2 regions of the Thalassotalea sediminis genome follow, and region 2 is predicted to be linked to the other one. Evidence: riboswitches for the same ligand, from Rfam matches in the RefSeq annotation. Region 2 holds a riboswitch; the other holds the start of a gene.
The links. A riboswitch is a leader RNA that binds a small molecule or an ion and turns the genes downstream of it on or off. The one in region 2 is predicted to bind cyclic di-GMP.
Positions count from the first base shown of each region.

Region 1: it holds a riboswitch for cyclic di-GMP, as region 2 does, so the genes downstream of both, QUE09_RS06770 (hypothetical protein) here and QUE09_RS09315 (DUF3718 domain-containing protein) in region 2, are expected to answer to the same signal.

Region 1 is NZ_AP027361.1:1,503,026-1,507,041, reverse strand. Features, by position in the region: gene QUE09_RS06780 (c-type cytochrome) at 1-785, shown strand, start outside; gene QUE09_RS06775 (aldo/keto reductase) at 795-1,847, shown strand; gene QUE09_RS06770 (hypothetical protein) at 1,927-2,979, opposite strand; cyclic di-GMP riboswitch class I at 3,066-3,148, opposite strand; gene QUE09_RS06765 (hypothetical protein) at 3,288-3,620, shown strand; gene ppc (phosphoenolpyruvate carboxylase) at 3,986-4,016, shown strand, end outside.
Region 2 is NZ_AP027361.1:2,023,682-2,027,697, reverse strand. Features, by position in the region: gene QUE09_RS09325 (ion channel) at 1-296, opposite strand, end outside; gene QUE09_RS09320 (RNA-binding S4 domain-containing protein) at 377-700, opposite strand; cyclic di-GMP riboswitch class I at 835-917, shown strand; gene QUE09_RS09315 (DUF3718 domain-containing protein) at 985-1,329, shown strand; gene QUE09_RS09310 (hypothetical protein) at 1,656-1,982, shown strand; gene recC (exodeoxyribonuclease V subunit gamma) at 2,144-4,016, shown strand, end outside.

The DNA of each region.
Region 1 (4,016 bases), 520 kb from region 2:
TTGGCGGTCCAATGACGTTGGCGGAAACTTGGAATTTAACCTATTGGCTCTTCGAACAAGCTGGTGTAGATCGTATAAAGCTTTCGACCAACCCCGTACATGGAGATATTCAAAAAGGCGCTCAAAGTTATCAAAAAGAATGTGCTACCTGCCATGGTAAAAACGGCGAAGGTATTACCGCCCCTGCACTCGGTAACCCTTCAGCATTGGCACATAACACGGATGAATTCATTCGATATGCCATTAGGCACGGCAGACAAAATACGCCGATGAAAGCATATCAAGGCGTTTTAACAGACCAAGAAATCGACAATATCACTGCTTTTTTGCGCAGTAAAGCAAGTGGCTGGCAAGATACCAAGCCCATTTTAAAATCACTGCCAACACCAGAGAATTATGTCATCAACCCTAAAGGAGCTGATCCTAGCTTTTCATTAAAAGATAACCAATACGTGATGGCAGAAGATCTTAATGAGGCGCTAGAAAAAAAACAACGCATGGTACTATTTGATACTCGCGTAACTTCTGTTTGGCAAACGGCGCATATTAAAGGTTCGGTGCCGCTTCCTTACTATGCGGATCTTGATATCATGGTTGAAGATATACCAACAGATGTACAAATAGTGGCGTATTGTTCCTGCCCTCGCGCTGCAGCCGATCATGTCATTAATAAATTAAAAAACAGAGGATATACCCGAACAGCCGTTTTATGGGAAGGCATTTTCGGTTGGATGCATCTAGGGTACCCAGTAACGCGCGGTGATATTAATAACCTTACCGATTGAGGAGTTTTCATGAAATATGTACGTTTAGGTAGTAGCACACTAGAAGTGTCTCGTGTTTGTTTAGGTACGATGACCTGGGGGAAACAAAACGATCAACAAGAGGCAAACGATCAACTTGATTATGCCCAGTACCAAGGTATTAATTTTATCGATACAGCCGAAATGTATGCTATCCCCCCTAACGCCGAAACATATGGTAAAACGGAAGCAATCATTGGTCATTATTTAAAAGCAAACCCAACGAGACGTAACAACTTAGTTATTGCTACCAAAATAGCAGGTCCTGGTCTTTCTTATATTAGAGGTGGCAGTGATATATCTAAAGAGACGGTTATTCAAGCAGTTAATGACTCGTTACGCAGGCTCAATACTGATCACATCGACCTCTATCAATTGCACTGGCCAAACTATAGTTCACCACATTTTGCCAAGCATTGGCCTAACATGCTCAACTACACGAATATGAACGCCCAAGAAGAAATAGAGAAAATGCATGATATTCTATTGGGACTGGCGGAATGTGTAACCGCAGGAAAAATTCGTTATTGCGGATTATCAGATGACACCCCCTGGGGCATTAATCAATATTTAAAACTAAGTGAACAACATAACTTACCGCGTATGGTTTCTATCCAAAATGAATTTAGTTTACTGCACACTAAAGATTGGCCATATTTAATTGAGAACTGTGTCCATGAGGATATCGCTTATTTACCTTGGTCACCTTTAGCAACCGGTGCACTAACAGGTAAGTATTTAAACGGTAAAAGACCAGAAGGAAGCCGCTGGACGTTAATGCAAAGACATGGGCTTTTCCGCGATACCCAAAATGTTGAAACTGCTATTTCGGCATTTTGTGACTTAGCAAACTCGATTCAATTAACACCGGCTCAACTTGCATTAGCATGGATTGATCAAGTAAACGGGGTAACGTCTACCATCATAGGTGCAACGAGCATGTCGCAATTAAAAGAAAACATAGACGCGTTTAACATTACCTTAACAGAAGAAACGTTACTGCGTATAAACGCATGGTTAAAAGCTCACCCTTCTCCTTTTTAAGCAAGCGATAAGTTGGACGTATTACAAATTTAAAGCAAACACCTCAATCGACTTACCTTAATCGATTGAGGCGTTATCTTTATGAGCGCTTTTTAAATCGCCACACAGAAACACCTGTTATCAATGCAAGTAACATTAAAACAAACGAATTTGGCTCTGGTATTTTTACCGCCGCCGGTTGCTCATTATTCACAGGGTTGAACACCAACAGATCATCTTGCGCCTGTTGAGGAGACTTTTCGTCGTTACCAACCTCAACCTCATTTTTTGTTGGTTGATCTATACTAGGGCTTTCTTCCGTTTGTTGAGGACTAGAAGCATTATTGTTAACAATAAGTTCCGCTGATCTTTTAGCAATTTCTTTCGCTTTTTCTTGCCCAAGTGCTATCAACGCTGATGGCACAAAAGATGTATTTTGAGTTTGAGTAAACGATGTAGATATTGCTTTAACTGAAGCAAACGATGGTGCAATTTTTGATGTCTGATAAAACATAGGGGTTGACTGTCCAATTGGCACACCGAAACTCGTTTGGTGTACATTTGGGGCACTATTTTTAAATGCGCCCATATCAACAAGCGGTGCATTGCTAACTTTAACCAAACTATGGCCAAAATTACCCGTAAAACTTCCTCCTGAAAACCCAGAGAGAAATCGTTGAGTATCACCAACAATAACATCTGCAATGTTATTCGATGCAAACTGCGTGGTACCAAAATTATCAATAGCCAATGTTGGTTTATTAACAACATTGATGGTAAATGATAAGGAGGTTTCCATTACATTCGCCACATTTACTACACGAACAGTAACCGCAATATCCTCATCAACCTCATTTATATACACAAGTAGTTCGTTTTGACTCAGAACACCTGAAACAGCGTTATTGTCACTAATAACTTCTAATTGCATACCGCGTTGATTAAGCTCACCAACAGGAAATGAAATCATTGAGTTTTCGTGCGCTAAAACATTATTATTTGAAAAGCCTAGTAGAGAAAAATGGGCATTGTCAGGACTAAACGACGCTAAATTGTTTTGAAGGTCATAAATATTAGCAAACGCCATACTGCTACTAGTGAGCATAATGGCAAAACTTATGCGTTTACTTACTTTATAGAAGTAATTACTCATGGCTTTATCCTTGTGATCTTTTTAAATTATCGCTATCGCTAGACGCGTCACTTTCACAAAAAGACAAGGATTGGGAAGGTTCAATTCTCTGCAGTCCCGCTACCATAGTATATACCTTAGGTCGGAAACTTTGCGTATATGGATTTCACCATACTTGCCTTTTACAAACTGTTAACAGCCATAATAAAACTAAAAGCGCATATAAGTCAAAACTTTATATAACTTAAGCGTATCTACCCGTCTATAAAATACTTCCCCTTCACTTTCAGTGGTTTTGCAGCTGCAATTATGTTTGATGACAATCATTAATGTTGAGTCAATGGCACTTTAGCAATGGTTTTGACGATGGGGTTGGGAACTATTTCTTTGCAGACGACAGCCAACAAGAAAGACTCTACATAGAGGGTTACACCGACTTATTCGCAGATAAAGCAACAATACCCTCACAACAAAGTAGTGAGTTTTTAGTAACAGAAGTCGCCTTTATCGCCAATGCTGTTGACCATCAAAGTTTCTCATTTCTCAATAACATTGAAATACTCAGTTTTGATAATGTTATTCTTGAGCAACTACAAGGAGCAAGCGTTACATTTGAGTTGCCCACCGTGCCGTGCCCTCATCTATTAAACTTTATGCAGTAGCACTGATGTTGTAAGTGCGATGTTCCCAGTAATAATGCGTTAATTACGCAACGCTTGTGTTGTTTTATTAACACGCTTTAATCTCTAATATCAACTTAGTACAAACATGAAACACACATTACCTCACGACAAGTATTCAAAAACCGCATTACTGCACTACAATAAAATGCAAAAGCTCAAATAAATTGCTACTTAAAAGCCCTACCGCTTTAATTTACGTAATTTAACACCATTTTAGTACAACTAAATTATATTGAATTTCAGAAAAAAATGATTAAAGCCAAATATTAATTGGATTTAACCCCATTTTCTCGTAGAGTAAGTAAACACCATTTGTTGTAATAAAATTACATATAGGTACATTTATGCTAGAAACTATTTCCAATAATGTAAGAA
Region 2 (4,016 bases):
TTAAATAAGTGTGCACCCGATAAATTGGCGCGATAAAAATCTGTATATGAAAAGTCGTAACCAACTTTTTGATGATGATTGACTAAATCAATACCTGTTAAGTTTGCTTCTTTCAAACAAATACCTCTCGTCAACCCTCCTGAACGAACATATTGCGTTAACTTGTCTTGGATATTGTCATGCGTTTTATCTATTGTTTTATCATGCCAAAAACAATACCCAGAAGGTTCAGCCTGCGCTTTGCATTTGTAACCTTCCGGATCGTTATATTGACATAAGTTATTTATAGTACTCATGTTTAAGAGTATAGATATTGAGACGTGATCTTTCTAATCAGTTAAATATTAAACGTGTTTTTGTCGTTAAAGTTTCAACGCTAGAAGTTAATTTTCTTTCTACCACCTTTAACTTGCCTAGGTGCAGAGCTTTTTTCTTTAGGCAATTGTTTGGTTTTTTTTATTCGTTTTTCGGGAATCTTTGGAGCTTGGTGACAGATCAACAAGATATTTTCACCATTAAAGCTGACAATATCTTCATGATAAACTTTTTTACGTTTCTGAACTACTACTTCGCCGTTAAGCTGAACATAACCTTCCATTATAACTATTTTAGCTTCACCACCACCGCTAACTAAGTTTGCAATTTTAAGTAATTTGTATAATTCGATGGGTTGCGATGATACTTCTATTTCTATAGTCATTATATATCCGGTGAGTATTTATCATGAAGATCTATTTTAACGATTTGTCTGTTGAGTTGATAGATTGAATTATTGAAACATAAAAGAAACAAAGTTTTACTTGTAATTTTGTTTGATATCTATACAATGCGCGCAACTAGAAACGGCAAGGTACTTGAAAGGGTATTACGCAAAGCCACCAGTCTACGGATTTATCTATGACAGTGGGGCTACCTAAGTGTTACAAAAGCTTTTCATGCTTGTGGTTTCTTAAAAGTTATTAACATACTTTAGAAAGGGTAATCATGAAAAACTTACTAATCGTTGCTTCTTTATCATTAGCTACATTATTTGTTGCACCACAAGCCAAAGCAAACGTTGTTGCGCAAAACTTATGCGAATTTGTTGCTGCGGATGCTAAATCAGACTTACGTAGATACTTAAAATCAAATCGTATTAAAATTCGTAACGTATTTGACACTGTTCAATGTAACGGTAAAAACTTATTACAATTTGCTGCGACAGCTAATGCTACAGAAACAGGCACAATGATGATTGGTAAATTATCAAAAAAAGTTGTATCAGCAAACCTTGCAAGTATTACAAATACTGGTCTTAAAGCTGCTGCTAATGAGCGTGTAAACGGTTAATCATTAGATTACAAAAGATTTTAATAAAGCGGGCGCTAAATGGCGCCCGTTTTTTGTTTTGTACGAGTAAATTTTCTTCGTCAACGCTTAAAAATTATTTAGCTATAAAACATCCTATTGCTATAAGTATTCGATCTAAATTATTTACCCTACGTAGATCAACTTTAAAATAATGTACTTACCTGATTACTTACATCACTTTAACAATCAATTTACATGTTGTTGTTTGAAGCATTCTCAATTTTTCTCTATGGTTATTGATAAAGGGAATTAAGTTTAAACGAGGAATCTTGTTTAACTTTGTGATGACGATGAGAGGTAACGTTATGTATTTTCGAGCGTATAGTCGATTAAAGTATGACATGGTTAAGCTTGTGTCAGTATTATCTTATATAACCATTATCGGCTGGGTCATTGCCGCTTTTATTTATGGTAATAATCGTTCTGCCTTAGCTAAGTTCCATCTACGTGACTCTTTAGGCTTAACCTTAACTGGGGCATTATTAGCGTTAGTTCCTTTTGTCGGATGGTTATTATGTTTGGGCGTCGCGGTGTTATGGTGTGTTGGTCTTTTTCATGCCTTAATAGGGCAACGCACGGCATTACCAATTGTTGGTGATTTTTATCAAAAACACTTAGATTTCATTCGATAAATTGCTAAAAATTAAGTTTATTACTCATATACTTATGAACGACATACGTTAATACTTACGGTAACAAGTATATTTATCGGGCATTCAGTTAATCGTTGCTAGTGTTTCTTGAAGCGATATGATTAAATTCTCTGTAAAGAATACGATTAAATGGATGCCCTTTGATATACCTTTATCCTGCTAATAAGACGGAAAATTTATTGGCATTGGCCAATAGAATACAAGAAATATCTCCACTTCCTATTTTTTCAAAAGATGTATATATCGTGCAAAATGCCGGTATGCAGCATTGGTTAAATATGTCTTTGGCAGACTTATCTGGCATTAGCTTCAATCATGAATATGCATTACCCGCCCAATTTTTATGGAAATTAATGCGTTCGTTGGTTTTACCAAAGCATATGATTGAACAGGATCCATTTACCCGTGAAGCGTTAAGTTGGCGCATCTATCAGTTACTAGACGACAACGAAATAACGGATGATCAAGACTTTCTAGAAGTTACACAATATTGGCGGAATAACAGTGACAAGGTTGATAATTTAAAACGATATCAACTGGCCTGCCAACTCGCTGATTTGTTTGAACAATATTTAATTTACAGACCTGATTGGCTATCGCAATGGCAAGTTAACCAGAGGCCACAAGCGTTTGATAACCAAGAAGCATTACACAAAGAAGAATGCTGGCAACGAAAGCTTTGGGCAATATTGACGCGTGAACAATCCTATGACCCAATTGCTTTAGTCGAAAACGCAATAGGGCAGCTTGCTGAAAAATCACATGTATTACCTAAAAGAATCAGTTTTTTTGGTATTAATGCAATGGCACCTATTTGGCTGTCGTTTTTAGAACAAGTAAGCAATTATACGCAAGTTCATTTTTACCACCTGAATCCCTGTTTTGATTACTGGGGTGATATAATTAGCGAAAAACAGGCAATGCGCCAACTTGATAGGTGGACTGAAAATTTAGATCAGTTAAACGAATCAGTGGGAAACCCTTTGCTTGCAAATTTGGGGCAACAAGGCCGAGAATTTTTATCATTATTACAACAATACAGTACAGTAAGTATTGATGCTTTTGAAACCGATGTTGGCGGTAATTCCTCCAAACCAAGCGTTTTACAATCGTTACAGCACGATATTTTAACCTTAACCGACCGGCGGCAATTACCTGAAAAAGTTAAAGATGAATCTATAGTGATCACTAGCGCTCATAGTCCTTTACGGGAAGTACAAGGATTACATGATTGGTTGTTGCACCAATTTAATCAAGACCCAACGATGACACCTAAAGATGTCTTGGTTATGTGTCCACAAATAGAAGATTATGCGCCATATGTAAATGCTGTATTTGCTCAAGGTTGGCAAGATTACGCAAATGATGTACCACCATTACCATGCTCCATAGCAGACCGTGTAGCGAAAGACTCAGATCCTTTAGTTATCGCGTTTAGTGAAATGCTTGCTTTACCTGATAGTCGGTTTCAAGTGAACCAAATCGTTTCTTGGCTACAATTATCTGCACTACAATCTCGCTTTAAGTTGACAGCTTCAGACATTGATAAAATGATAATTTGGCTGAATAAAGCGACCATTCACTGGGGATTAAACGCTGAACATAAATCTCAAGTGTTAAATACCAAAGGCGTTTCGCCACAATTTACCTGGCAATATGGCTTTGCTCGTTTGTTAGAAGGGTTTGCATTTGGTGATGTTGAAACTATTTTTGATGATAAGCTGCTTATACCTGATGTAGAAGGGCAAGATGCGTTGTTACTAGGGCAATTGATGGAAATCATCGAACGCTTGCAAGCTTTTAGAAGTGCGTTAAGTCAAGCGAGATCTCCTAAACAATGGCATGTTTTGTTAACGACTATGTTGGGAGATTTCTTTGATGAAAGGGATGACAGTATTGCTATAATTTCTCAAGCAATTGATAGTTTATTGCAATTTACAGAACAAGCTAAGTTTGAGCAAGATATTGAACTGAGTATTGTTAATGAATTTTTAACAATGCACTTTAGTCAAC